DNA from 3 places in the Shewanella sp. FDAARGOS_354 genome. Region 2 is predicted to be linked to each of the others. Evidence: riboswitches for the same ligand, from Rfam matches in the RefSeq annotation. Region 2 holds a riboswitch; each other region holds the start of a gene.
What was found. Region 2 has a riboswitch for lysine ahead of CEQ32_RS00995 (Na+/H+ antiporter NhaC family protein). Riboswitches for the same ligand answer to the same signal wherever they lie in the genome.
Positions count from the first base shown of each region.

Region 1: linked by a shared signal. The riboswitch ahead of CEQ32_RS11505 (Na+/H+ antiporter NhaC family protein) and the one ahead of CEQ32_RS00995 (Na+/H+ antiporter NhaC family protein) in region 2 are both predicted to bind lysine.
Region 3: linked by a shared signal. The riboswitch ahead of lysC (lysine-sensitive aspartokinase 3) and the one ahead of CEQ32_RS00995 (Na+/H+ antiporter NhaC family protein) in region 2 are both predicted to bind lysine.

Region 1 covers NZ_CP022089.2:2,529,970-2,540,051, reverse strand. Annotated here, with positions in the region: gene CEQ32_RS11515 (hypothetical protein) at 1-1,524, opposite strand, end outside; gene CEQ32_RS11510 (dienelactone hydrolase family protein) at 1,807-2,769, shown strand; lysine riboswitch at 2,910-3,081, shown strand; gene CEQ32_RS11505 (Na+/H+ antiporter NhaC family protein) at 3,165-4,745, shown strand; gene CEQ32_RS11500 (choice-of-anchor Q domain-containing protein) at 5,603-8,458, shown strand; gene CEQ32_RS11495 (hypothetical protein) at 8,692-9,105, shown strand; gene CEQ32_RS11490 (AAA family ATPase) at 9,191-10,082, shown strand, end outside.
Region 2 covers NZ_CP022089.2:191,789-201,870, reverse strand. Annotated here, with positions in the region: gene CEQ32_RS01015 (M3 family metallopeptidase) at 1-855, shown strand, start outside; partial or broken gene CEQ32_RS01010 (Na+/H+ antiporter NhaC family protein) at 948-1,325, opposite strand; gene CEQ32_RS01005 (RNA-guided endonuclease InsQ/TnpB family protein) at 1,338-2,432, opposite strand; gene tnpA (IS200/IS605 family transposase) at 2,479-2,883, shown strand; partial or broken gene CEQ32_RS00995 (Na+/H+ antiporter NhaC family protein) at 2,910-4,142, opposite strand; lysine riboswitch at 4,222-4,418, opposite strand; gene CEQ32_RS00990 (electron transfer flavoprotein subunit alpha/FixB family protein) at 4,514-5,440, opposite strand; gene CEQ32_RS00985 (electron transfer flavoprotein subunit beta/FixA family protein) at 5,441-6,190, opposite strand; gene CEQ32_RS00980 (H-NS family nucleoid-associated regulatory protein) at 6,500-6,892, shown strand; gene CEQ32_RS00975 (amidohydrolase family protein) at 7,100-10,082, shown strand, end outside.
Region 3 covers NZ_CP022089.2:4,384,497-4,394,578, reverse strand. Annotated here, with positions in the region: gene narQ (nitrate/nitrite two-component system sensor histidine kinase NarQ) at 1-751, shown strand, start outside; gene CEQ32_RS19760 (response regulator) at 744-1,373, shown strand; gene CEQ32_RS19755 (YacL family protein) at 1,462-1,836, opposite strand; gene CEQ32_RS19750 (zinc transporter ZntB) at 2,017-2,982, shown strand; gene CEQ32_RS19745 (succinylglutamate desuccinylase/aspartoacylase family protein) at 3,037-4,152, opposite strand; gene lysC (lysine-sensitive aspartokinase 3) at 4,154-5,509, opposite strand; lysine riboswitch at 5,653-5,827, opposite strand; gene CEQ32_RS19735 (DUF3293 domain-containing protein) at 6,071-6,505, opposite strand; gene arcA (two-component system response regulator ArcA) at 7,088-7,804, shown strand; gene CEQ32_RS19720 (S9 family peptidase) at 8,399-10,082, opposite strand, start outside.

The sequences.
Region 1 (10,082 bases), 2.3 Mb from region 2:
GAGCTTGAGTAAGAGTGCGTTGCTGGTGAGGTGATGGCTCTCATCGGCTCCAATTAATTGTTCTAGCAGCTCCTTTTCCGTCGCCGTTAACCAGGAGGGATAATTACCTTCGCGACGGGCATCTGCGATCATGCCTTTAAACTGTTGGAAAGGCAGGTTAATACTCTGATCCTCACTCTGTTTTGATATGACTTTAAACAGTTTCGCCTCGGCATCGAGCACCTGGATTGTTAGGCTGGCATCGCCAAAGGTGTAAGGTGTTGCCAGCAATTCATCCCACGACTTTTCGACGATCTTATTCGTCTGTGGGATAAGCGTTAGCTTGGCATTAATATGGTCTATCTGCTTGAGTTTATTCGCAGTGTTATCCCACCCCGTCGCAATAATATCGGTTGCAGATTCAATCGAGGGATTATAATTCCTCGCCCAACCTCTACCGTGCTGCCAGAAGTGAATGTCAATCGCTTTGCCGTTAGCATCAAAGGCGCTTAAGTCCTCATAACGTACATCGGCTTCCACATATTGCGGGCTCATATTGTGGACAAAGCGCAATTGCAGATCTTCAGGGGTATCAGTACCCCAAGGGCCAACATTATCTAAAATACCTTGTTGATCAGGTAATAAGGATTTTATAAATGCCTCATTATTGGGGCGATACTCCTGCGGTACCTCGCTAATGCGGTATAGCTCCTTTTGCCGATCATCCCTATCGCGCTCAGCATCAAATCTATCATCGGCATGCCAAAGCGTGCTCATGATATACGGCCTATCCTTAGGCGCCATCACGGTACGGTGGGTGAAAGTACTGCCTTGGCGCTCTTCCCGTTGAAAAAACGCCATGCTCTCTAACCAACCGGTTTTACGGTTAACTTCGAACTTGCCATAGGCCTTATACTTGCCTTTTTCACCTTGTAACACGGCGATTAATTTATCTTCACTGACCTGCTCAACCGTCCAAGTTAAGCGCCCATCCATCGGGGCGCTTGTGCTATAACCGACGCGAGGCTCAAGCGCCACAGGCAAGGTTGGGGCTTGTTTAAACAAGTTATTAAGATTTTGCCAGCGCTCAAATAACTCCTTGATATCTTTTTGATCCATCTTGGCAATGGGTGTCAGTTGGCGGACTTCACCATTGTTAAATTCCACATTAAAGCCATCTTTAACCAACTGAGCGAGTTCATTGGATTTGGCTTTTGGGTCGATATTACTCACCGGGATCGGCATGCCATAATCGCTAATTTGCAGCAGGTTAGGTTGGATAAAAAAGCGGGCATTATGGGTTAGTGGCGTGGTTAAGCTGGCCGCCTTACCTTCTGTATCTTGTAACTGGTAATCCAGCAGCAATCGTGCCTGCAACACTTTACGAGTTTCGAAACCATCGTTGAGGTGTGAAGTAGAAATAATCTGATACTCGCGCGAAGCGGGTATACTTGCTGACTTATCAGAAACCTGATTATCGCAAGCCGTTAACCCAAGCGTGAGCGTGACAGTGGTACAAAGTACCCTGCATATCCCTATAGCCATTTGAACTCCATTGGTAACTTATGTTATTGAAATGTAATGATATTAATATGTTGTTTGGCGACATTATACACAAAAATGCCCCTAGGGAATAAAAAGCTCACGCCAATTTGGGCGCATGGTCAACCATAAATTGGCTATTGATGAGTGGAGAATTATTAAATGGGCGGCATAAAGCTAATTGCCCTGATAAGCTCTCATCCTTTACTCTTGGTAAGGCCGCTAGATAACTCACAAGCTAGGGAATATAAACCAGTGGTTAGCTTGTTTAATGGAGAAAGAACGATGAGCCCAGATCATAAGCCAGAACTAACCACACCACCTTTCCCTGTCATTCCTCAGGAAGCCTTTGACTGGTATGACGAATATGCCCACGGCATTATCGACCGCCGTGAGTTTATGGCTCGCCTTGCGGGCCTTGTGGCACTGGGTTTTACCATGACCACGCTGACGGGCGCACTAATGCCTAATTACGCCTTAGCCGAGCAAGTCTCCTTTAACGATCCCAGCATTCAAGCCAGTTATGTAAAGTTTCCATCTCCCGATGGTTATGGTGAAGGCCGCGGTTATTTAGTCTTGCCAAACGCGTTGCTGATCCCAGGCCAAAAGGCGGGCGATCCTAAGACCTTAGATCTCAGTAAAAAAGCCCCTGTGGTATTGGTGGTGCACGAAAATCGTGGCTTAAATCCCTATATCGAAGATGTGGCTCGCCGCTTAGCGGCCAAGGGGTATATCGCCTTTGCCCCAGATGCGCTTTACAGCCTTGGTGGATATCCTGGTAATGATGATGCGGGCCGCGCCATGCAAGCTAGCCTTGATAGAGCCAAAATCGAGCAGGACTTTATCGCCGCCGCGCGCTTTTTAAGGTCGCACCCGCAGAGTAATGGCAAACTCGGTGCCGTCGGTTTCTGCTTTGGTGGCTATATCGTCAATATGCTCGCCGCCACCATTCCCGATGAGCTAGCGGCGGGTGTGCCTTTTTATGGCACACCCGCAGCAACTGAGCTGCGCAGCCGCGTGAAAGGCCCACTGATGTTGCAATTTGCCGCTTTAGATCAACGGATTAACGATACATGGGCCGAGTATGAAGCCCAGCTAAAGGCTAATAAAGCCGATTACGTCGCTTATCTTTACCCGAATGTGAATCATGGTTTTCATAATGACTCCACCGCCCGTTATGATGAGCCAACGGCTGAGCTCGCATGGACAAGAACCTTAGATTTTTTTGGTAAACATTTACTCGTATAAGTCCATTTGGCGCTATTGCAACGCTTGATGGGCTGATGTTTCTTGTGTTACCAACTTGTAGGTGATTCATTGTTTTATACGCGAGTGGGATCAAAATACTTGCTATCGGTTCCCATCTCGCTAGAATGCCCGCTCGAATACCTTTAAGTAGAGGCGCGCTGCCTATGACTACTTGTGCGGAGGGTGATGCCGCAGATGTACAAGGAAAGGAGTCAGCGCCGAAGTAGCCAGGTCATCAAACCGAGCTGCTGGTTTTGCATCAAATAGGTGCAAGACTGCCATAGTCATCCACTATGGAGCGCTACCTGAAGGGGCTGAGGAGTAATACCTCCCTATAGGTTTTGTTTCTTTATCCTCTCGGTAGATCTCCACCCGTTTTTTGGTGAAAAGAGATCATGGACATTAGTCATTTTGCTGACTCAGGTTGGTCAGTGCTTCCCCCTTTATTAGCCGTCGCCTTGGCGATCATCACTCGTCGCGTACTGTTATCCCTTGGCGTAGGGATTGTGGCCGGCAGTTTGTTACTCAATCAGTTTTCTCCCCTTGATTCATTGCACTATATGTTCAATACCGTGCTGAAGATTTTTTGGGTCGATGGCGCACTTAATCGCGACAATATCAATATGTTGCTGTTTATGTTGCTGCTTGGTGGACTCATTAGTCTGATGACGGTTTCTGGCGCCACCCGCGCCTTTGCCGAGTGGGCAGCTAAGCGCGCTAAGACCCGTCGCGGCGCGAAAGGCTTAACTGGGGTGATGGTGTTTGCGTTTTTTATTGACGACTTTTTTCATAGTTTGTCGGTTGGCGCTATTTGCCGTCCGGTGACCGATCGCTTTCAAATCTCCCGCGCCAAACTGGCTTATCTTTTAGATTCTACCGCTGCGCCCGTGTGCGTATTGATGCCCATCTCCTCTTGGGGCGCTTATATTATCGCGCTTATCGGTGGCATTATGGCCGCCCACGGCATTAGTGAGCAAAGCCCAATCTCAGCCTTTGTTGAGATGATCCCGATGAATCTCTATGCCGTGTTTACCCTGTTGATGGTGCTGGTGGTGATTATCTTTCAAATGGATATCGGCCCAATGCGTAAACATGAAGCATGGGCGCTGGAAGGGAAGCTTTGGGATCCGACTAAGCCTCGTCCAATCGGCTTAGATATGGAAAGCCCTGAAGAAAGTAACGGTGGCATGATCGATATGGTATTGCCGATCCTAACCCTCACCGGCGCGACCGTGTATTTTATGATTTCCTCTGGTGCGGCAGTATTGGATGAAAAAGAGCTGCCATTTAGCGTACTTGGCTCCTTTGAAAACACCAATGTGGGCTCCTCGCTAGTGTATGGCGCGCTGTGCAGCTTAGCGGTGTCAATTCTGCTTGCGCTGCGGTTAAAATTGGGTGCTAAAAACTGGCTTAAAGCCGCCCCGCAAGGCGTGATGGCCATGCTACCCGCCATTAATATTTTGCTGTTTGCCTGGGCGATTGGTGCGGTTGTTCGCGATGTTGAGACTGGCAAATATCTGGCCTCCCTCGCCAACGGTAACTTGCCAATTGAAGTGTTGCCTGCGGTGGTGTTTGTGTTGTCCTGCGCCATGGCATTTGCTACCGGAACCAGTTGGGGCACCTTTGGTATTATGTTGCCACTGGCTGGCGACATGGCCGCTGCCAGCGATATCGCGTTAATGCTGCCAATGCTTGCCGCAGTGCTCGCGGGTTCAGTGTTTGGCGATCATAGCTCGCCGATTTCCAGCACCAGTATTTTGTCGGCCACGGGGGCAGGTTGCCACCATATTGACCATGTGATGACCCAGCTACCCTATGCGTTAGCCATCGCCTTTGGCGCCACCTTAGGCTATTTGGCCATGGGGATTATGCATTCAACCTTAGCTGGATTCGCCGTAAGCGCCCTGTGGTTTGTGCTCTTCACTGCTTATCATCTGCGTAAAACGAAAAATCAGCCTTTGTTAGCTACGGCATAAGGCACTTTTACACGCTATCAACTAGGGGCCTATGGGCCCCTTGGTTTTTTGTGGGCTTGAGTAAGCCTGCATCCGTTCAAATAAACTTAAGTCATCACTTAACTATCTAATTTGTAATGTGAAAGTGGTAGACAGATGTTCAGCACAACGTTATCTTAGGTTTTTAACAAGGATGAAACTTAATCGTGACCTCGATTCAGTTCACTTGCATCAGGAAGATGTGTCTTTATTTCGCAAGAACACCTCCTGAACAATATGCGATAAGACTCTAGGTGCTAGGTGCTAGGTGCTAGGTGCTAGGTGCTAGGTGCTAGGTGCTAGGTTCTAGATTCTAGATTCTAGATTCTATAAAAGCATTACAGCAGTGCAATCCCTTGGCTAATGGGTGTTGGCCAAGTGCGGTAGCCATGGAAAGATTTTTGTCGGTTCACAAAGTAGTGAACTGGTTATTTAGCGGCCTTTCGGCCGAGGTGAATCAAGGTCGTGGGTCTTCAACCCACACCCGACCAAGAGGGGATCAACAGCAATTCCCTCTTGGATCTCCCTTGCCGCCCCTAACGGAGTTGAAAGCCCCTTGGGCATTAAGCGTTCTTATGCTATCGCGTCAGACGCTCGTCCCTGATTCGACTGACGCTATCTCGGCATCCATGCCTCGCTCACGCAACGAACGCAAATGCCCTGCGGCAACTCCGAGGGGGTGGTGTATTCCTTCGGCTCAGGTGTTATAGGTCGATTGTTAAGGCATAAAAGTGCCTGTCCAATTTTTTTAACCTCAGTGTCAGTTATAAACAATGAAAGTTATACCTATCCGAATATTTTAAATAATTTAATAAAATCAAATAAATGGATGTTATGATATGAAATATGCACTTGTACCCCTTTTGTGTTTATGTCTTTCAGCATGTGGTGGCGGTGGTGGAGATTCTTCAGCAGAAACACCTACCCCACCTCCTGTCACCAAAGATCCCTTGTCTAAATTTATCAATATTAAAGACCAATATGCAGGTATTGAGTCTGCAGCTCCATTGAATACAGAAACATTAGGCCAAGTGTACAAGTACATCTTTACACTCATTCCTGAATTACTACCGGACTATAACGATCAAAGTGGCGAACTGGGTTCGACTTGCTCTGGTGGTGGAACGATTAAAATTTCGAATGGAAGCTCAGATAAAGAAAAAAATATTGCTTTCACTAATTGCGTTGAAGATGGTATGACAACTAACGGTAAAGCTACTGTGAGAGCAAACCGATTTTCCACCGATGGAATACTTATTGATAGTACCGTGATTTTTGAGGATGTTGATGTAAAAGGTACTTTAGGTCACAGTTTACTTGCTGGTACTGCACAATATGTAGAGCAGGACTTAACTTGTGCAAAAACTGAAGCAACATATAATTTAATGTTTTCAGATGTAAATAATAAAAAACAAATCTTATTTTCAAATTTTAAATTTATTAGAACTGGTAATGAGATGGTGTTATGTGGAAATGATGGTTTTAGGATACAAGGTCGCGTATTCGATTCATCTTTAGGGTTCTGGGATGTCCAAACGAATGAATTATTTAAACTTAACACTATGGTACATGCCTATGAAGAAAGTGGTGAGTTTGTTGTTAGGGGAAGTAACAGTAGTCAAGCTACATTTTCAGTTGAATTCTATAAGGAGTTAAGAGGAAACATAATCTCTAATTACACCTATTATAAAATTATGCTACATAGTGGCATGGTAAATAAAGAATATGCTTTTTTAAAGGAATACTATAAACCCTCCATATTGACCTCATTTGAGGATGCGGATAACGATGGAATAACTAATGGTTGGGAGTTGGCTTTTGGTTTAAATCCAACATCGGCTTTGGATGCGACTCAAGATTTAGATGGTGATGGCTTTACAAATTTGCAAGAGTTCTTATCTTTTGGTCATCCTAACGATAAAAAAATACTTCCTAAAATTGCTGATCTCGGAGTTACTTTATCCCATGAAACCCAAGGCTATTCTAAAAAGATTATCGTAAAAGCTGAAGTCGAAAGTGATGTAAAATCAACTGACAGCGGAACAGTGTTGACGACCTACTCAACATCTCTTCCTGTTTATTTTGATAGCGATAGTTATGCTCATTCCAATTTTTGTACTTTAACAGATAATCGGCTCGAACTGACCTGTAAATGGGATAATATATCACCAGGATATAAAGCTGTTCAAGAGATCTATTTAAATGCTGACACAGCAAATGGAGCAGAGATTAAAAGTGTTATCACTGCAAAAATACAGCATCTTGGACATGATGAGGATTTGTCGAATAACCAAGCAACAATTGATGTTGCAAGACATGCTGCTGATGTATCTTATCGATTGTGGATTGATAACCGTCAAGAGTATATGATGGAATTAGTTGGTACTTCACAAAAGCTAGCGTTTACAATTCATCAGCAAGAATCTAAATTTGGTGGCTTTGATCCTGTGACCGGCAATAAAATTAGACTGGACATACCGGAAAATATCACATTATTAAGTGCCGAATGTGTTAATAGCCATGAAAAGTATAGTTGTTTGGTTGGAAACGAAATTGTTTTTAAAGACTATCAATGGGCTTATAGTTTTACACTTGATATTAGGGGAGATAGTCAAGGGGAAGGGAAGTTAGTATTCAATTCACTCAGCTCTATAACTGGTGATAAAGTGTTATCTTCAATACCATTTCCAATAGTGGTTGGTCAATCTACAGAAGCATTACAAAAACAGATTGATATGGCGGCCGATGGTGAAAAAGTTAATGTTCCGGCAGGAATTTATATTGGTGATTTAGATTTATCTAAAAAACAAACGCTATTAGAGGCGGAATCTAAAGGTGCTAAGCTTTATAGCAGCGAAACTTCATTTTGGCAACCAAGTTTAATTATTGATAAAAATAGTAGTGTAAATGGTTTTACCTTAGCTAATCACTATATAAAGGTAGAGGGTAGTGGAGGTGCTATTACACGTAATTTATTTGATGGTACACCAAACAACCTCATGTCAGTATCCATTTTAAATAGCGGAGAGATGCTTTTTGAACAAAATATATTGATAGGTAAGGCTCTCGATAATGGTTACGTATCTAGTAATTTGGATGATGATTACCATTGCCCTAGGATTGAAAGCGGTAATTATGCTGTTGCACAAAATACTAAGACTAGACTAGTGAATAATATATATTTTGGCAATCTTTTGGATGCGCCTGATTTATATTTCGGATGTCAGTTTCTTAATGCAAGTATGTCCTCTGAATTAGAAATCTACAATAATACTTTTCTTGGGCTAGAATCTGTAGTGAAGCTTATTTATTATGGGCTTGATGAGCCATATTATAAAATGTCAATCGATAACAATATCGTTTCAAAATCTAGATATTTAATTGATAATGCTTCGTATGCTAGTACTTTGTATAAGTTTGCTTCTGGAAGCAGCATTAACTTAAGTAATAATATAGTTAATGATGTTAGGGGGGTGTATATAGATATGCAGGACCAACAAGTTGAAGTGAATACTTTTTTTGCCGATCCTTTACTTGATAATAATGGATATCCTTTTAGTAACTCACCGGTAATTGATGCTGGTGTGCCGTTAAACGTAGATGTCGATTTATATGGTGTAGCAAGACCAATTGACGGTGATAACAATGGAACAAAAGTCATTGATATTGGTGCAATAGAGTTTAGATTAAACTGATTATGCTACATTCTTTAATTGTTAAAGCTCTAATTGCTAAACAGTGGATGCAAGTTTGCTAAATAACCAGAAATGACTCATGGAATGTAAAGCACAGGAATGGCAGGTTAGTATTACTATGACCTGCCCATTTTTCTCAACGTCACTGGTGCAACAATGCCAGTTCTGGTGTATCCCGTAGTATTTATGTTTTCTGATGAAAAGAGCTGTTCAGAATAGAAATGGATTTTGGAATGAAATCAGTTTTACAAATTACCTTAGGGATCTTGTTAGCGGGTTTGGTCACTTTGTTAGTGCGAATTGGCTATTTGAGTTATATCGAATACCGCCTGACGCAAGGGCTTAATGAGTTTGCTATGCAACAAAAGCAAACTGAACTTGCTCGCCAACAAGCCGCAAAAGAACGCAAGATTATTGAATATCAACAGCAACAAATTGCAATTCAGCGGGCTGCGGAACAGCAACGTATCGCTCAGCAAAATGAAGCGGCACGCATACGTAAAGCCGAAGCATGGCGCAAATACTATATCGTCCCCGAAGACTGCAAAAACTATAAGTCAGATGAGCATATGGTTAACTGTCTAAACCATAAAGCCGATGCCAAAGCAGAATTTGATAGAGTTTATGATTCTACAAATATTCAATAGATTTTAGTTTTTACTTAATATTTAATAGTTATCTTGATTGGTTTTTAATCATTTTAAGTTTTAATTTTAAAAAAATGGAGTTTTTATGAGAATTGATGAAATAACATTTCACAACTTTAAATCAAGAGATAGATTTGCTAGTGTTAATTTTTCTGATGATAATGTTACTATTATTTTCGGTGATAATGGTTGTGGGAAAACAACATTTTTAAAAGCTATTAGCGCATTTCTTTCTCAAGATGAAAGTTCATTAAAGGCATTAGGTGTTAATCGTATTGAATGTAAAATATCTGATGGTGGTAATGTAAGAGATGTTATAGTCTCAATGGATGATGGGGTCTTTAACTGGGAAGAATTTGAAAATAGTTTTTTACAAAATTCCAGATCTCTTTCTTTAGGTGTTGAACGAGGTGTAAGCACTCAGGCTGTGAATATTGATCCTGAGCTATTCTATGATTTTTTTATGAATTTCAATAAAAATAATGATTTTTTTAACGAAGCTCGTTCAGTTGGCTTTCAGAGAAAGAAAATTTTTGAATTATCTGAGGAGTTATCATTCTTTATTAGAAGGCGAAATGCTGTTAAATATAGAAATAGAAGGCCTGAAATTGACTTTGGAAAGCATCATTTATATTTACAGAATATTAAGATTGAAAATATTGAAGAGCTTTTGTTGCAACGTTATAGGATAGCTAGGTTCACAGCTACACGAAAAATTCAAAGCGCACTATTTGATACCTTGTCAGTTGCTATCGATATAGAAAATAGTAACCCTTCAACAAAAGTTTCAAATAGTGAAGTGTTAGGGCAAAGGATATTGGAAAATAAAGATAGAATTATAGAGGCTCTTGATGATGGTGAGGATAATAACTTTAAAAATAGAATTGTTAATATTTTAAATAAAATTAACCAGAAGGGTGAGCTAGATAAAATACTAGGACATTCATTACTAAGTCAACTTTTTGAAAATATGATTG
Region 2 (10,082 bases):
ATGTTTGATGCCGATGGCTCAAGCATGGCGATTTTCTATGCTGATTACTTTGCCCGTGAAGGTAAACGCGGTGGCGCATGGATGAGCTCGTTTGTAGGGCAATCCTTCCTCGAAGGTACTAAGCCTGTCGTAGTTAACGTGATGAACATTAAAAAGGCGCCTGATGGCCAACCTACCTTCGTCAGCTATAACGAAGTCACCACGATGTTCCACGAAATGGGCCACGGTACCCACGGTATGTTCTCCAAAGTGACTTACCCAAGTCTTTCTGGGACTTCGGTATCCCGTGACTTTGTGGAATTTCCATCGACTTTCGAAGAAGATTGGGCGGCCCACCCTAAAGTGTTAGCCAACTACGCCAAGCACTACGAAACAGGCAAGCCTATCCCTGATGAGTTACTGCAAAAACTGTTAAAATCCGGCAGCTTTAACCAAGGCTTCGATACGTTAGAGTATATGGCTGCGGCGCTAGTGGATATGGAATGGCACTCATTAAGCCCTGATGCACCATTGCAAGATGTAGCGACCTTTGAGGCTAATGCGCTGAAAAAGCACGGCTTAAATATCACCGCCGTACCACCACGTTATAAGTCAACTTACTTTGCCCACGCCTTCCCAGGTGGTTACTCAGCAAGTTACTACGCGTATATGTGGAGTGAAATTTTAGCGGCTGACGCCTTTGCCTATGTGCAAACCCAAGGCGGCCTAAACCGTGAGATCGGCATGAAATACCGTAAGACCATTCGCGAAGTGGGCAACAGTATTGCGCCAATGGAAGCTTACAAGAACTTCCGCGGCCAAGAGCCTACCACTGAAGGTTTACTCAACCGCCGTGGGCTCAATCAGACTCAGTAATTTTAGATACTGAGTAGATAAAAATCAGCCAGCATAGTTGCTGGCTGATTTGTTTTACATTCTCAATATAAGAGCGAAGTTAAATCACGGACTTATAAAGCCGTACTTTTGGATTTAATGTGCAAACCAAAAATCGTCAATACAAACAATATGCTACAAGCCACTAATCCCGCATTGACCGATTCAGTAAAGCCAAGCACTACGTAGCCGATCATGCTGATCAGCGCAACGATTACTGCGTAGGGAAGCTGCGTCACTACGTGGTCGATATGATGGCAACTGGCCCCCGTCGACGACAAAATAGTGGTATCAGAAATCGGTGAACAATGATCACCAAATACCGCCCCCGCTAATACCGAAGCCAGCATAGGTAACATCATGGCTGTGTGACTGCCCATCGCCATATCCGCAGCTATCGGCAGCATAATCCCGAACGTACCCCAACTGGTTCCTGTAGAGAATGCATTGACATCCTCCCCGCGCTAAAGCACGGGGATTCCTACAGCTAGACGGCGATGCCCCGCCGCGAGAATATTGGTTGCCGCGTTTATATCGCGGTCGTGCTCTGCTCCGCACTCAGAGCACACCCATTCTCTTATTCCAAGACCAGTTCTACCTTTCGGACTGCTGACGGGGATCGCCCCACAGCTCGAACAGGTCTGGGTGGAGTAGGATTCATTGACTATTTCGAACACAACTGACCGCGCTATCGCTTTATATTCCAATTGTGTTTTGAGCATTGACCAGCCTGCGTCTAAAACCGATTTTGCCATTTTAGTTTTCGCTAACTTGGAGCTGCTCACATCGCCAACAAATATTGCGGCATTTTCATTGACCAGCCGCGTACTAAATTTATGCAAAGCATCTTTGCGACGATTCTTGATCTTCGCATGAATGGCCTTGACTCGCTTTTTCTTATTTGCTCTTTGGGCAACGCCTAAATCCGCCTCTAGATCGCGGTAGAAGTTCCCCCGTTCTAATTTAGCCCCATCACTGCAAGTTGCCGTATCTTTTAACCCTAGATCGATACCGATGGCTGTCTTTCCAGAGGTGGGCGCTGAGGCGCCTACATGAACACACACATTAAAGTACCAGCGTCCTCTTGAGTCTTCAGAGAAAGATCCTGAAGTAAACTCGTATTGTGAAAGCCCGTAGGTATCCCAAACCTTAAAGTGCTGTTTTGCGAATAAGACTTGCCCACTCTTCCACTTAGCAGAACCTTTTTTAAACGGCACAAAGCCAAGAGAGTGTTTAGAGCCTGAGCTTATTCGCCAACGTAACTTCGCTCGTTTGAATTGTTTTCTTGCTTGGGCGTGTTTGGCGCAGACCTCTTGAGCTGTGTGGGATGGAATAATAAATCCAGATTCGTTCCTAAAACTTAGAATCGGTTTTTGCACATCGTAAGCCGACATCCAGACAGGTCTAACCGCGCCAGCATCGCTATAGTTGCGACTCGCTTTCATGGTTAGTTCGTTGGCCAGGTTAAAGCATTGATTTACTTCATACGCCATCTGTCTTAACAGCTTCGCATGTTTATCTTTTACCCTAACACTTAAAGTTTTGGTCTGAATGCTCATAATGCACTAATATAGGTTCTTTAAGCTTGATTGTAAAGGTTGGCCTATGGAATTACGAAGAGGAAGGCACTGCGTATTTATGATGCATGTGCATCTTATTTTTATTGCTAAATATCGTGGCAAGTTATTTACGGATGCGCATCTAAAAACGATGCGAGACATCATGGAAAAAGTCTGTGCGGATTTTGAGGCTGAGATCGTAGAGTTTAACGGGGAGCAAGACCACGTTCACCTGTTAGTGAACTACCCACCGAAAGTGGCTATATCGAAGCTGGTTAATAGTCTAAAGGGGGTTTCTAGCAGGAAGTTGAAACAGTACTATCCAAATCTTCATAAGCCAGCCTACATGAAAAATGCACTTTGGTCGCCCAGCTACTTTGCAGGATCTGTTGGGGGCGCTCCAATAGACGTATTAAGGCAATATATTGAGCAACAAGATAGGCCGCATTAAGTTGCTTCGCAACTTGCGCTATCCTTCCCCGCGCTAAAAGCACGGGGCTTGTCGCGCATTTTGGTCAGGCCCGCTAACACAAAAATTAATGCAGGTAAGAAAGCAAAGGGAATATTCCCAGTGGCTAGGCTAGCCATAAACTTACCGGTTTCAAGCTGGCCGATCACACCTGCAATGGTCCAAGCAAATAACAAGATGTAAATCGCAGGCAACATAGAGCGAGCGCCCTGCACTACACCTTTTAATACCATTGATTTTTCAACGCCTTGCACTAAGTTAAGTACCAGCGCAACCGCTAAACCAATCAGGGCACCAAAGAACAGTGATGAACTCACATCGGTTTTCTCGAAAGCAGAAATAATATTAAATTCAATGCCTTCTTTAGCTAATACTTGGGCACCGCTATCGATCATAAAATACAGGGTCGCAAATACCAGTACTGTGATAGGTAGGAATAACCCGAGGATTTTACCTGTTTCAGCTTCGGGTAAATCAGCATTAGCACCTGGCGGTAAACCTTTAGTCTCATCGTATAAATTACCGCGCATGGCATTTAATTCATGTTCACGCATAGGGCCAACATCTAAGCCCATAAACGCCACACAAAGCAGTAATAATAAAGAGAAAATTGCGTAGAAATTCATAGGGATCATTTGAATAAAGACACTTAAATGCCCTGAATCCGCAAAACCATGTGCTGTTAATATTCCGCCAATTAACGCAATAATATAAGCGCCCCAACTTGATACCGGTGAAATGACACAAACTGGTGCTGCGGTAGAATCTAATAAATAAGCTAACTTAGCGCGGGAAATATGGTAACGGTCGGTAACAGGCCTTGCGACAGACCCAACGACTAAACTATTGAAATAATCGTCAATAAAAACAACACAGCCTAAAAACATGGTCAGTAATTTCGCATCGCGCTTATTACGAATATGTAACATTGCCCAATCAGCAAATGCCCGAGCACTACCACTCACAGTAATTAGAGCGGTGATCATCCCCAATACAATCAAGAAACCGAGAATGTATAAATTCCAAGAATTTACGCCATCTTCCGACCAAAAAAGTCCTTTTACACTGTTAAATAAAAACTCACCGCTGGCCACAGGAGAAAGTTGATTGAGCAATAATACTCCAATCACAATTCCTAAACCGAGGGAAAGAAGCACTCGGCGAGTAAAAATCGCCAATACAATTGCAACCACAGGCGGGAGCAAAGAAAGCGCCGAATCGGCATAACTAACTACAGTCATTGATTATTTCTTCGTCAAAATACGAATGGAGGGCGACTGAACTGGTGGGAAAAGGCAATAGATACCCAAGATCACCTGTCCTATCAGTAGCGCTCCATAGTAACTATTCCTAATATCCGTATCTGGAAATACTATGGCAGTGTTGTACCTATTAGACACAACCCCAGCAGTTGATCGTGATAAATCAAACTACTTCGGCACCAAATCCTTTCGTGAACGATCAACGGAATCACCCTACTGATCACTACTGATATTTGGTGCGCCTCTACTTCTAAGAACGCCCATACATGGGCGTGAGGCTCATAAAAACATAAGCGGCTAAGCAGTTACCACCGCGAAGCCGCTTACTCTGACTTAGCTCACAAATAAAATCAACTTAAGCTTGCAATCAACTGCGGAACGGCTTCGAACAGGTCAGCTTCGAGGCCATAATCGGCAACTTGGAAGATAGGCGCTTCAGGGTCTTTGTTGATAGCCACAATCACCTTAGCGTCTTTCATTCCCGCTAAATGTTGGATCGCGCCTGAAATACCGACTGCAATATAGAGGTTAGGTGCGACAATTTTACCAGTTTGACCGACTTGCAAGTCATTCGGAACAAAGCCTGCGTCAACCGCCGCACGCGAAGCTCCTACTGCGGCACCAAGCTTATCAGCCAGTTGCTCTAACATCCCGAAGTTTTCACCGCTGCCCATGCCACGGCCACCAGATACGATAATGCCAGCATTACCTAACTCTGGACGTGCTGAAACTGTCAGCGCTTGAGACACAAACTGAGCTTTGGCTTCAAACACTTTATCCAAGGTAGTCACAGCAGCGTTATTACCCTGTGTCACCGCATCGAAAGCACTGGCACGCACTGTCATCACTTTGATAGCGTCATGGCTTTGAACTGTCGCTAAGGCGTTACCCGCATAAATCGGGCGAACAAAGGTATCGCTACTCACCACGCCAATCACTTCCGAAATTTGCGCCACATCTAAAAGTGCTGCCACACGCGGTAACGTGTCTTTACCCGCACTCGATGCCGCTGCGAGAATATGGCTGTAGTTTGGTGCTAAGTCCACCAGCAATTTAGCCACGTTTTCGGCTAAATGCGCTTCATAAGCGCTGTTATCGGCAACTAATACTTGCGCGACACCTTGTAGAGCTTGAGCGGCTTGCACCACTGCACCACATTGATGGCCCACCACCAATACATGTACATCGCCGCCGATCGCACGAGCTGCGGTGACAACTTTAGCGGTATCCAGTTTCAGCGCCGCATTATCGTGTTCTGCTAATACTAAAATGGCCATTTAGATCACCTTCGCTTCATTCTTTAACTTTTCAACCAGCTCTGCTACCGACGCAACCATAATACCGGCCTTACGTTCAGCAGGCGGCGTTACCTTGATCACCGTTTGATGCGCTTTGAGCGTCACACCTAAATCAGCTACCGTCAGCACATCTAACGGCTTACGTTTGGCTTTCATGATATTAGGTAATGAGGCATAACGTGGCTCATTCAAACGTAAATCCGCAGTCACCACAGCTGGCAACGGTAGATTTAAGGTTTGCATACCACCATCTATCTCACGAGCAACTTGAAGTGAATTACCTTCAACTTTAATTGCTGAAGCAAAGGTCGCTTGCGGCATATCCGTTAATGCAGCAAACATTTGGCCCGTTTGGTTATTATCACCATCAATGGATTGCTTACCAAACAGCACTAATTGCGCTTGTTCTTTTTCTTGTACTGCTTTAAGTAATTTGGCAATTGATACTGGTGCTAACTCTTCTTCAGTATCAATGTGAATCGCGCGATCAGCACCTAATGCTAATGCGGTACGCAATTGTTCTTGAACGGCTTTATTGCCGATGCTGACGACCACTACTTCAGTAGCACTGCCCGCTTCTTTTAAACGAACCGCTTCTTCTACTGCAATTTCACAAAAAGGGTTCAACGCCATTTTGAGGTTTGCGGTATCAACGCTGGTGTTGTCAGCTTTTACCCTGACCTTCACATTGGCATCAACTACGCGCTTAACAGGCACCAATACTTTCATAGGGCTTCCTTCCTACACTTTCATGTACATGGACAAAACATTGGTGATCACCAATGCAGGATAGAGCCACTTTACGTCCTGTTAACGTTAACGTCAACCAAAGTCAAACGCTTGTTTGCATTTTTAAGACTGTCGTATTGGCCACATTTTTGAACACTTATTTGCCATATATAAAAAGTTCAAAAATTAAATAATATTTAATTTTTGTTTATTGCATAATTTTATTTGATTCGAGCAATATTAGTTTCTATCATTTAGCTGTTGTTCACCATTATCCTGTAATAAAAATAGAGTGGGACGAAAATAGATATGAGCGAATTTTTAGAGATATTAACTCACGGTCGTCGTTTTAAAGCTGCTGTAAAAGATCTTAGCGTTGAAGAACTGCGTGATTTAGCGGCTAAACTAGATAAAATTTTAGTTGAGCGTGAGTCAATGGAAGCAGAAGAACAGCAAGCTATTGCTGCTCGTAATGCAAAAATTGAAGAAATCCGTCAACAAATGGAAGCCGTTGGTTTATCAATCGACGATTTAGGTGGTGTTGCAGTTAAAGCCTCGAGCAAGAAACGCGCTCCTCGTCCAGCGAAATACCAAATTGAAGTTGATGGCGAAGTGATCCAGTGGACAGGTCAAGGCCGTATGCCAACAGTATTTAAGAACGAAGTCAATAAAGGCCGTTCTATGGATGATTTCTTAATCTAATCCAATACCGTAATGGTAATGACAATAGCCATTCGCTATTATCATTGAGTAACATAAAAAAGCTCGCGCCCTGCGAGCTTTTTTATGCCTATCCCACCCCGCCCATTGTCATTCAAGTAAATGCTTAAATTGCGTTACAATTCATCTTTAGTATTTACATCTACTTTAGGTTACTCTTTATTCACCCTCCGTCTAAGTGAATAAAAAATGCAGATAAACAATAAGATAATAATAAGCTGCGGCATAATAAGTAGTTTTGTATCTCAACCCATTTTTGCCGAGGCCAATCCCATCCCACCCGTCAATAAGTTAACTGCATTGACCAATGCAGAATTAATTCTTGCACCGGGGAAACGACTCTCAAATGCCACATTATTAGTTGAAAACAATCGGATCAAAGCCATTATTGACCAAGGTGATATCCCCGCGGCAGCACTAAAAGTCGATCTCAGTGGTTATACTATTTATCCCGGTTTTATCGATCCTTTTACCGATTATGCTATCGAGTTTGAATATCCCAAATTGCAGCTCACTCGTCCGGTATATGATATTAAGCGTATTGGCGGGAATGCTGAAAATGGTGCAATTCACGCTGAAAAAGAATGGTTTAATTACATTTACCCCAATAAAGAACGCGCACGAGATTGGATCAATAACGGCTTTACCAGTGTACAAAGTAGTAAACTCGATGGTATTTTCCGAGGCACGGGTGTCAGTCTTTCACTCGCGGACAAAACTGCCAACGAGGTAATTTATAGGGCGCACAGCCAACCTTTTATGGCCTTCGATAAAGGTACGTCAGAACAAGACTATCCCAATTCCCTCATGGGTAGCATCGCGCTTATCAGGCAAACCTTTGCTGATGCTAACTGGTATAACCAAAATAAGCACAAATCGGTTAATAGTTCAGCTACACCTCAAATTGAATTTAATATTGCCTTCGAACGTTTAGATAACTTAGCCGAGAAACCAATCGTATTTGAAACAAAAAATCTGAACGATTTATTGCGTGCAGCTAACCTACTCAAAGAACATAAGCAGCCCGCCAACTTACTCGCAAGTGGCCAAGAGTATGCTCGGATCAACGAATTAAAGGCTCTGAATTATCCTTTAATTCTTCCTCTTAATTACCCACAAGCACCCGATGTGGGTACCGATGATGCCGATCGCGAAGTCTCCCTTGCAGAACTCAGGCAATGGGAGCGCGCGCCCACAAACCCTGCCGCAGTAGCAAATGCAGGTATCCCCTTTGCGTTTACCCAATTTGGCATTAAGACCGAGGCGTTTTGGCCACGCCTTCGTCAAGCGATTGCGCAAGGACTCAGCGAAGATAAAGCCCTCGCGGCCCTCACCACTCAAGCTGCTGAAATGGCAGGAACCGCTGACTTGACCGGAAAACTTGCTCCGGGCTATATGGCGGACTTTGTCATTACTAAGGGCAATATTTTTAAAGACGGACAAATTTACAGTGTCTGGCTACAGGGACAAGAACAAGCCATCCGCTCACTTTCACAAGCCAAGATGTTGGGTGACTATCAGCTGACGTTGAATAATTTAACTTTAGATTTGAACCTTGAAGAAGCAGACAAAGCAGGCAAAACCACTTTGCAAGGAAATCTGAGCAGTGGCGAGAAGAGTATTCCACTCTCCAACCTCAAGCTTGAAGACGACGGCCGCGTCAGCTTTAACGCCAATTTAACTGATGCAGGCATTCATGGGATCAGCCGTTTTACCCTCTGGTTTGCCAAAGACGGCATTCAAGGCCGGATGGTAGACGCCCAAAGTCGTAGCATTAATGTTGCTGGTATTGCCCTTACGCCTCTGCCAAAGACGGAGCAAGTAAGCACGCCTAAAGCCGATGCATCGCAAACCTTAGTCAGTCAACTGACCTACCCTAACGTCGCCTATGGTTTAAGTGAGGCGCCCAAAGCCGAGAAACTCCATATTAAAAATGCCACCCTGTGGACCTCAGATAAACAAGGTATCTTGGAACATGCGGATCTGCTAATGGCCAATGGCAAGATTGAAAAAATCGGCCAGCAACTCAACACGCCTTCTGGATATCAAGTCCTCGATGCAACGGGCAAGCACTTAACAGCGGGTATTGTCGATGAGCATTCCCATATTGCCATCAACGGCGGCACCAACGAAGGCACCGACGCAGTCACCTCTGAAGTGCGGATTGGCGATGTGATTAATCCTGAAGATGTCTCCATCTATCGCGCACTCGCGGGCGGTGTGACCAGCGCACAATTACTCCATGGCAGCGCTAATCCTATTGGTGGCCAATCCCAGTTAATAAAAATGAAGTGGGGAGAAAGCGCAGAACAGCTAAAGTTTGCCAATGCCCCTGCCAGTATCAAATTCGCCCTTGGCGAAAACGTTAAACAGAGTAACTGGGGCGAAAAGTTTGTGCAGCGCTTCCCGCAGACGCGCATGGGGGTAAAAGCCTTATTTGAAGAAACCTTCGATGCAGCACTCGCCTATGAGAATGCACTGAAGGATTATGATGATTTACGCAGCAGTGAGAAGAAGAAAACCCTCGCACCGCGCCCAAGTTATCGCCTGCAGGCGGTGGCCGAAGTGCTTAAGCAACAGCGCGATGTGCATATTCACTCTTATGTACAGTCGGAAATCTTAATGTTCCTGCGCTTAGCCGAAGCCTACCACTTTAAAGTGCAAACCTTTACCCATGTGCTTGAAGGTTACAAGGTTGCCAGTGAACTGGCTGCCCATGGTGCGGGCGCCTCGACCTTTGCCGATTGGTGGGCCTATAAGTTCGAAGTCTATGATGCGATCCCGCAAAACGCGTGCCTAATGCAAAAACAAGGTGTGCTGACGAGTATCAATTCCGATGACTACGAAATGCAGCGCAGACTCAACCAAGAAGCAGCTAAGTCAATGATGTATTGCGGTATGTCAAAGGAAGATGCCTGGAATATGGTGACCATCAACCCAGCGAAACAGCTCAGAGTCGATGAGTATGTTGGCTCACTCACCCCAGGCAAAATGGCCGATATTGTGCTTTGGAACGCCGAGCCGCTGTCGATTTATGCCAAAGTGACCCAGGCTTGGGTTGAAGGCAAACGCTACTTCGATCGCGACCAAGACCAGCTTGCCCAGCAGCAAGTAGTGGCTGAGCGTGCCGCTCTTATCCAAAAAATTCTCAGTAGTGATGATAACGCTAAGG
Region 3 (10,082 bases), 840 kb from region 2:
TCATAACGCTACCGAACAAAGACAACAGTTAGCCCTAATGGAAGAACGTGGTGTTATCGCAAGGGAATTACATGATTCACTCGGGCAAGTGCTTTCTTTCCTAAAAATCCAAATTAGCTTGCTGCGCAAAAATTTAGATCTTAGCTGCCGCAATCCTACCATTGAGGGACAACTCACAGAGATCAACGAAGGGGTTAGTACAGCCTATGTACAACTCCGAGAGTTACTATCCACCTTCAGATTAACCATTAAGGAACCCAATCTGAAGAATGCGATGGAAGCTATGCTTGAGCAGCTCAGAGCAAAAACCGATATCAAGATCCACCTCGATTATAAGCTTTCCCCCCAATGGTTAGAGGCGAAACAACATATCCATATTTTGCAGATCACCCGAGAAGCAACACTCAACGCTATCAAACATGCCCGTGCTAGCCATATCAATATTCGCTGTTATAAAGATGAGCATGGTATGGTTAATATTAGTGTAAGTGATGATGGTGTAGGCATTGGCCATATTAAAGAACGGGATCAGCACTTCGGCATAGGCATCATGCATGAACGTGCCAGCAAATTAGGCGGCACGGTTGTATTTAGCAGCAATGATCCGCAAACTAGTCGCAAAGGAATCACTGGACAGCTAGAGCCAGAAAATCCAGACTCGCCCCTTGAACCCCATAGCACATCCAATTTATCACAGGGCACCAAAGTCACTTTAATCTTCCCTTCTCAACAGGAGCCTACACATGGGTAAACCTTATTCTGTTCTGGTGGTCGATGATCACCCTCTCTTACGTAAAGGTATCTGCCAATTGATCGCCTCAGATCCAGACTTTAACCTCTTCGGTGAAGTGGGTAGTGGTTTAGATGCTTTAAGCGCCGTAGTAACTGATGAACCTGACATCGTCTTGCTCGATCTCAATATGAAGGGAATGACTGGCCTCGATACCCTCAATGCCATGCGCCAAGAAGGCGTGACCTCACGAATCGTGATCTTAACCGTTTCAGATGCAAAACAAGATGTTATTCGCCTATTACGTGCGGGAGCTGACGGTTACTTACTCAAAGATACCGAGCCAGATTTGCTGCTCGATAAACTCAAAAATGCCATGTCAGGCCACAGAGTGATCAGCGAAGAAGTTGAAGAATATCTCTATGAACTCAAAAATGCCGCCGATGAACAAGAATGGATTTCAAGCCTCACCCCAAGGGAACTACAGATCCTGCAACAACTGGCGGAAGGATTAAGTAATCGTATGATTTCAGAGCATTTACACATCAGTGAAGGCACTGTGAAAGTGCATGTCAAAAACCTGTTGCGTAAAGCTAATGCCAAGTCGAGAACCGAAATGGCGGTAAGATATTTGAACAATTGATATTGGATAAGTGATAGACTTACTCCATTAAATAATAAAGGCAATCAATAGATTGCCTTTATTATTTGTTGATATTCACAGCGGGCGGTTATAGCCCTTTTTGCACAAATTCATACCAACTAAGTAGCGCTTCTTCTAAATCTTCTAGCCCACAGTAAGCCTCAGATTCAGCATCATAGAGGGACATCGCCTCTTCGAGTTCATAATCCTGCTCAAATCCTAAAGCATTAGCGTAAATTCGTGCCTGCTCCTCATCCAGATCTAAGGTAATATCTTTGCCGATAAAACGCCAAGAAACTCGCTTACCTGTTTGAATTTCTTTGATAATATCGAGCACTTGCTGAATTTTGGCTAACTCAGGCCCCAACTCTTCTGAAAACCATTGGCCCAGTACCTCATGGTCCATGCTAAAGCTGGCTAAATACGTGCCAGTCAAACTGTTACGCCGAAATTCATATTCCATTTTATCTTCTCAATACATTACAACTAAGGCTAATTTTAATCTATTTCATCATAAGTTGCTTGGCCAGCAATTTACTCATCTAGCGCTGAGGTTATTGTGAGAGGAAACGACGCTAGGCTTCATTTCCACTGTAAAATCAGTTAGCTTTACCCGATGATTTAGCATGAGATGGAATGTGACATGCACGAAGGATTTATCTATAGCATAGTGCTTAGCGGCGCACGAGCTGGCTCAACCTTAAGCCCAGAACAACTTGAAAATTGGGACCCTAAGGACGGGTTGATTTGGGTACACCTACGTTATCGCCACAAAAAGGCTCGCCATTGGGTGTTAAACAGCGGTCTTAATAAAGTCGAAACCGATGCCCTGCTCGCCCAAGATACTCGCCCTCGAGCCGTATTGGCAGGGGAAGGTGTATTACTGGCACTGCGCGGTATTAACTTAAATCCAAACTCAGCACCTGAAGATATGGTCGCCGTGCGAATTTACGCCGATAGACAGCGCATTATCTCCACCTGTGATCGCGAGTTGCAATCGGTTAAAGATGTGGCTGAACTGATCATGGAAGGCACAGGCCCAACCACCACAGGAGATTTTCTCCTCGCCATTTGTGAAAAACTGACTACACGTAAAGTCGATTTTATCGATACGCTAGAGGAGCAACTTTCAGAATTAGAAGAACAAGTTGTTTCTGGCAATGTTAAAGATTTACGTACTGATATTGCCGAACTACGCCGACAAACCGTAGCCTTGCGCCGCTATTTAGGCCCACAGAAAGAAGCCTTCACTAAGATGCTGTCCGATCAATTTGTGCTGTTTAATGAACCCGAAAAACTTAAGATGCGCGAAACCACGGATAAGCTTATTCGCACCATTGAAGACTTAGATGCACTGCGCGACCGAGCCAATGTGACCCAGGAAGAGTTACTCAGCCAGCAATCGGAGCAGCTAAACAAGCGCTTGTATTTCTTATCCTTAGTCTCGGCAATTTTCTTGCCTCTGGGCTTTTTAACCGGTTTGCTTGGGGTCAATATCGGCGGTATTCCCGGTGCGGATAACGCATGGGCTTTTGCGACCTTCTGCGGCATTTTAATATCGCTGGTTGCCCTGCAAATGGCGCTCTTCTATCGCTTTAAGTGGTTGTAGACTGTAATAAAAAAAGCCAATCTCGAGATTGGCGTTTTGTTTTGCTGATTGCCGTTAATATGGCAATTCAAACAGATTGGTCATGACTTTATAGAGCTCTGTGCCTTGATGCACCGACGCCGAAGCAAAATGGAGTATAGGCACACAATCCTGGGGCAAACTGAGTGCCGTCAGCTCCTGCTCACTGCCATATAAGTCGAGTCGCAGCAGATTGACTAAGGTCTCACCCGCCGCAAGCGGCTCTCCCACGGGCGCCACATATTCCACCAAGCCCGCCATAGGCGCATGGTACTTTTTGTAATCCTTAAGATAACAGCCAAAACGCGGCATCTTAACGGGTTCCACTTGCTCGGCAATCACCCCGCGATGACTTAAATAGGCCAAAATGCCTTTAGCATCGACTAAAGCATCCTCAAGGCAAATGCGTTCTTGGCTCGCCAGTTCCAAGGTAAAAGCTGAAACGGCGATATTGAGATCCCGCCCCTGCGCTTTTGCCACTTCACTCAATTGCCACCAAGGACAAAATGCCGCCTCATCCATTGCGCCACCAAAACTATTGGGGATCACCAGTGTGTAAGGAATCGTGAAAAACTGCGCCGCTGCAATATCATATTCAGGGCAATACAAATGTTTACAGGATTTAGGCCCAGTATGCAGATCGAGCACTATATCCGCTGCATGGGCCATAGCCTGTAAGCTAACCGCCAATCTGTGGCCCGTGGTCACGCCCCAATCGTTACGTAACCGCTGCTGGCAAGCTTCAATCAAGGTGCTGCGATATGCTTGAATAAGTTCGCTATCGCTAAGCTCAGCATGTTCACTGTACCAAGCGGGTAAATCTATCGCGTGATTTAAGTACTCACGATTCCAGTTTACGCCAGTGATAGGGTCAAAACGCCCCAGTGTAAACTCACCGCTTTTTTGATTAATTCCCAGCGGATTAGCCAAGGGCACTAAGGTCATTTCCCCTAAGATGTCGCAATTTTCCAACTGTTTCATCAATTGATAAATCACCGCATTGCCTTGCACCTCAGCACCATGGACATTAGCCTGAATATACACTTTAGGGCCAGATACATGACCACTTGGCTTAAAGTGATAAATCGGCAGCGTCAGAGCCTGCCCTGCGGCAAGCTCCCCAATTTGCAGAGACGATGTTGTCGGCAACATACTAAACGCCTTCAAACAAGTTTTCGTGCAACGCTTTAACCACTTGTGCCGCTTCGGATTCGGCTACTAACACACACAAGTTATGCGGGCTGGCACCTTGGCAGATCATCCGCACATTATGGGGTTCGAGCACTTCAAACACGCGGCGACAAATACCCGCAGTCGTAGCGATGCGATTACCGATAATCGCCACCAATGCTAAACCATCCTCCACGCGCACGCGGCAATGTTGCGATAATTCTTGCAGTAACGCTTCACTTAATAAACCTTGTCCGCTTGAATCGGAGCCGGTTTTATCTAGAGTGAGCGATACGTTAACTTCGGAGGTGGTGATCAAATCCACACTGATCTTGTGTCTTGCCAATGTGGCAAAGGTTTCCGCCAAGAAGCCCTGCGCATGCAGCATTTGTAGGCTGTGCAGATTGAGTAGCGTCTGGTCGCGGCGCAGCGCCACCGCGCGGAACACGGGTGCATCTTCAACCTGATGGCGGATCCAAGTGCCACCCTTTTCAGGCTCCTTGCTTGAACCGACAAACACTTGAATTTGTTGGCGCACGGCCGGAAGAATCGTCGCAGGATGTAATACTTTAGCGCCAAAGGTTGCCATTTCAGCGGCTTCGTTAAAACTGATTTCGGCAATCGGATGGGCGTTTGGCGCGAGGCGCGGATCGGTCGTATAAATCCCGGCCACATCGGTCCAAATCTCAACCGCTGAGGCTTTTAAGGCTTCGGCTAACAATGCGGCGGAATAGTCGCTACCGCCACGGCCGAGAGTTGTGGTTTGCCCCGCTTCATCGGAGCCTATAAAACCTTGAGTCACAATCACTTGCTCAGATAACAGCGGCAGTAAATGCTCACTCGATAGCAAAGCAATTTGCTCAACCTGTGGCTCTGCGCGGCCAAAATGGCTGTCGGTGCGCAGCACACGGCGCACATCGAAGGCACTTGAGTTGGCGCCTTTTTCGCGCAACACCGCCGCAAATAATGCCGACGAACACTGCTCACCAAGGGACAATAACTCATCCATGGTGGCCTTACTGCGCTGGGACGCCAGCGCTTCGCTTAATACCGCCATACGGCTTAACAGCTTATCTAATGCGGCAGCAACATCGTTAGGGCGACCGAGTTTATCTAAGATAGCGTATTGAATCTGCGCAATTTGCTTTAATCGTTGTAAGCGACCATCGTCGTTAATTGACTCTTGGGTCAGTTCAACCAACAGGTTAGTCACGCCACTGGAGGCGCTAACCACCACTAAACGGCAATCAGGATTGCCCAGTACGATATCGGCGCAGCGATTCATTGCACCGTAATCGGCAACTGAAGTACCACCAAATTTTGCGACAACAAGAGACATTAGCGCACCTCCGCAGAAGCAGAATACACGGCACAAACAAGGATAAGATATTGATTAACTAACATGATTACGCTCCGAACTAACTTCGTTCGAAGAGCCTGGTGCTCAATGATACGCACCCCAATAGAAGGGAAACAGCAATCGTCACCAGAAGCTCTCCACCAATTACAGGTGACAATCGTTAGGATTCAGCCTAAGCGACCGACATAAACATGCAGCAACCACATCTATGCCTCGGCGTTAATCTCCCTCATCAATCATCGCTGGAGTTTGTGCTCCTCTGACTGACTACCTAGTTAACGCTCCTCTTCTGTTCCTTTCCGCCGGAAAGGGACGAAAAAAGTAGCAATAAACCCCTAATGAAGTCAATGCTAATTTCACACACTATATACAAATTCAATAAACGCATTTAAAAACAATGGGAATTTAAAACGTTTGCGACTCATGCCAAATGAGAATAGGGAAAAATCAATCAGATCTAGCAAAGAAGAAAAACAAACTAGCCTTGCCGTGAGAGCAGCAAAGCTTAGCCAGAGGAGCGATTAAAAGCGTCAATCGCGGTTAGGTGACCAAGTCCGGTAGCTCATAAACCAAACGCACATAGTCGTTAAATCGACCTAAACACACCTCTGTTTGCCCGGCTAATGTACAAGGCACTAAACTCACCTCGCCCTGTTCCACCATGTAGATAGCGTATTGATTAAACTTTTTCCCCAACTGCAAGGCCATGCTGCGATCAATAAACACGGCCCAGCTCTTCTCCATATGGGATAAATCTGGCGATGCCCCAATCAGTGCACGATAGGGACTGCCTAATAATTCAATTTCACGTAAAAGTTGGCGGTCGAGTAATCGGTTTTGGCTGGGAGTGAGGAGGGTTGAAGCGGGATTATGGGCGGTAATTACAGCAAAGGAAAAATCACAGGATAATGCTTGAGTAAGCAAAAACAACGGCGTTTGATAATGCTGCCACAAATCTTGAGTCATGTTGTCCATTGGTAGTCTAGTCGAAAAATGAACCCGCGCTAGTTTAACAGAGAGCCTAAAAAATCCAAAGAGGCGTGAACTGGCTCACAAGAATTAAAAATACATTAGTTATACTAATCAATGACTAAAGTAAATATCATGGTAAATCAGCGTCTCAGCCTGAAATTTGTTAACATTTCATTTGTTAACAAATGCCTAAAACGAGTACAATGTCGTCATTGGCCAGTTAAGCAGATAACATTAAGTTTGCTTAATCTTGACAAGGGTTTGTTAGATTCCTCTGCGAAATCACCTTATGCTGGCCAGACATCTTTTAAAATGTGTTCTACATTTGATTTATCATTTAAACATTTTAAAAAAAACAATAGTTAAGGAACTATTTTTAACTATTGCTTATCGAAGTTGATACTGGTTACGTTTTATCGTATTACACTTTAAACGTTCACTTATATACATCCTGACGTGTAGCCGTGAAGATCTTCCCTTTGAAGCACAGAGCAGTAAGTGGAAGTATCAACATTTTATGAATATAAGAATCCGATGTAAGTGATTCTTATGGTTAGAATATTGGTTAAAATTTAGGTACTTAATATGCAAAATCCGCACATTCTGATCGTTGAAGATGAAGCCGTTACCCGTAACACGCTAAGAAGTATTTTCGAGGCAGAAGGGTATGTGGTAACTGAGGCCAATGATGGCGCAGAAATGCATAAGGCTATGCAGGAAAACAAAATTAACCTCGTGGTTATGGACATTAACCTACCAGGTAAAAACGGTCTGTTGTTGGCACGTGAATTACGTGAAATCAACAACATCGGTCTGATCTTCTTAACAGGCCGTGACAACGAAGTCGACAAAATCCTTGGACTTGAAATTGGCGCGGACGATTATATTACCAAGCCGTTCAACCCTCGTGAATTGACGATTCGTGCTCGCAACCTTCTGACTCGTGTTAATAGCGCAGGCAATGAAGTCGAAGAAAAGAGCTCTGTCGAATACTATCGTTTTAACGATTGGAGCCTAGAGATCAACAGCCGTTCTCTAGTAAGCCCACAGGGTGAATCTTACAAACTGCCACGTAGTGAATTCCGCGCTATGCTGCACTTTGTTGAAAACCCAGGCAAAATCTTAACTCGTGCCGATCTACTGATGAAGATGACTGGCCGTGAGTTAAAGCCACACGACCGTACTGTTGACGTGACCATCCGTCGTATTCGTAAGCACTTCGAAAGCTTGCCAGATACGCCAGAAATCATCGCTACCATTCACGGTGAAGGCTACCGTTTCTGCGGTAACTTAGAAGACTAATCTTCAATTTGCCGTTTGAACGCCATAAAAAACCAGATCCTAGGATCTGGTTTTTTTTTATCTCTGCAAAATAGGTTTTAGCTGTACGAAATAATACCAATCACATTAAATATCTAATCAGTTCAGAGCCTCACAGGCATTTCAATCCAAGGCGCATTGACGCAGAAATGGTCATTCCCTTTTAAGTCAATGCAACACCGGAGTGGGATGTCTGTGTGGCTCCCAAAGGGCGGCTGATGTTCACTGTATGGCAACGAGCTTTATACTGCGTTTAAGGCTTTCGACAGAGCACCACTATGCCTTCAAGCCTTCGCCTTGTCTAAAGCGCGTTGAATTCCCGCTGAATGAACAGATATTTAATACGATTGGTATAAAGCAAACTGGAAATCCAAATTACAACTCAGTGAACTGGAATATTAAGCGCCAGATAAGTATTGAGTGTGTTGTGATTAAACTAAGCATCGTACTGTTAAATAAATAGGCTTAGCTCAGAATCATACAAAATAAAAAAGAGTGGGGATGTTGCCCCACTCTTTTAAAAACGCCACTCTGACATAAATACCAGTCTGATATAAATGCCAACCTAACGCTGAGTTATTTGCCGCTTTTAAGCTGTCTATCGAGGAAATCCGCCAGCGAGCGGTATAAGTGATTACGCACTTTCTCACCGCGCATCGAATGCTTAGAGCCGGGATAATCAATCATCTGGAACAGTTTGCCTTCGTCCTGCAACGCCTTATACACGCGAGTACTGTTTTCAAACAACACGTTATCGTCGGCCATGCCGTGGTACATCAACAGCCCCGACTGGTAGTTTTTCACATAGGGGAACACGCTACTGGCTTCGTAACCCTGCTCATTATTCGCGGGGTGAGCAAGATAACGCTCAGTATAGTGAGTGTCGTACAAGCGCCAATCGGTGACGGGCGCGCCCGAAATCGCCGCCTTAAAGTAATCTGGCGCCTTAAATAAACTCATCAAGGCCATATAACCGCCGTAGCTGTGGCCATAAATCGCCACGTTGTTGCTATCGACAAAGGGCAAGCTGCGCAGGTAATCGACACCAACCTTTTGATCGTTCACTTCCGCTTCGCCCAAGTGACGATAAATAACTTGCTCGAACTTAGTGCCTCTGTGGGCACTGCCACGGTTATCCAGTTGAAATACCACATAACCTTGCTGCACTAAGTATTGGGTAAAGTAATCCTGCTCACTCCAGCTATTCGTCACTAATTGCGCATGTGGGCCGCCATATACGCGCACGACTACGGGGTACTTTTTGTTCGCATCGAAGGGCACGGGTTTAAAGAGACGCGTTTGCAAGATTTGCCCATCTTCTGCCTTAAGTTCTTTAAACTCAGGCAGTTGCCACAGTCCGGCATAGTCATACAGAGGATGACCCACTTTGACTTGGTTTTGCTCCACCCACGCCAAATGTTGGCCCTTATCGCCGTGTAAACTGATCTGCGGCGGCTGAGATAAGCTATTGAAATAATCCAGATACACGCTTTGATTATCGGCAAATACCGGATCGTGCATCCCCGCCTCGCGGCTCACGCGCTCAACCTTGCCACCCGCTAACGGCACACGGTAAAGATGCTTTTCGATGGGGGTATCTTTACGGCCGGTGAAATACACCCAACCTGCGGTTTCATCGATATATTCCAGCTCATCGACTGCCCAATTACCCTTGGTCAGTTGTGTCTTCAGCTTACCTTTTAGGTCAAACAAATACAGATGATTAAAGCCGTCACGCTCCGAGGCCCAAATAAAGGCCGATTGTTGCTTTAAGAAGTGCAGGTCATTGTTAAGATTCACCCAAGCATCGCTGCGCTCTTTGACTAAGGTTTTCGGCTTGGTCAGCGCATCGAGCGCCACCAGTTGCAGATCCAACTTTTGTTGATCGCGGCTCTGCCACTGGAAGGATAAATGCTTGCTATCCGGCAACCAATCGACGCGAGGCAGGTAAATATCCTTATTTTTATCATCGCTTAAGGTGACCCAATTGATGGTTTTATTGCTCAAGGTCACAACGCCCAGTTGGATCTCGACATTGTTTTTGCCCGCCGCCGGATAACGCTGCTCGGTAAGCTTAATGCCATCGGCATAGATTTCATTGCGGGTGACTAACTCAACGCCAGACTCATCGATACGGGTAAAGGCGATGGCCGACTCATCGGGCGCCCACCAGTAACCCGTCATGCGATCCATTTCTTCCTGCGCCACAAATTCTGCCATGGCATTTTTAATCGCGCCGCCACCGTCTGTAGTCATGGCC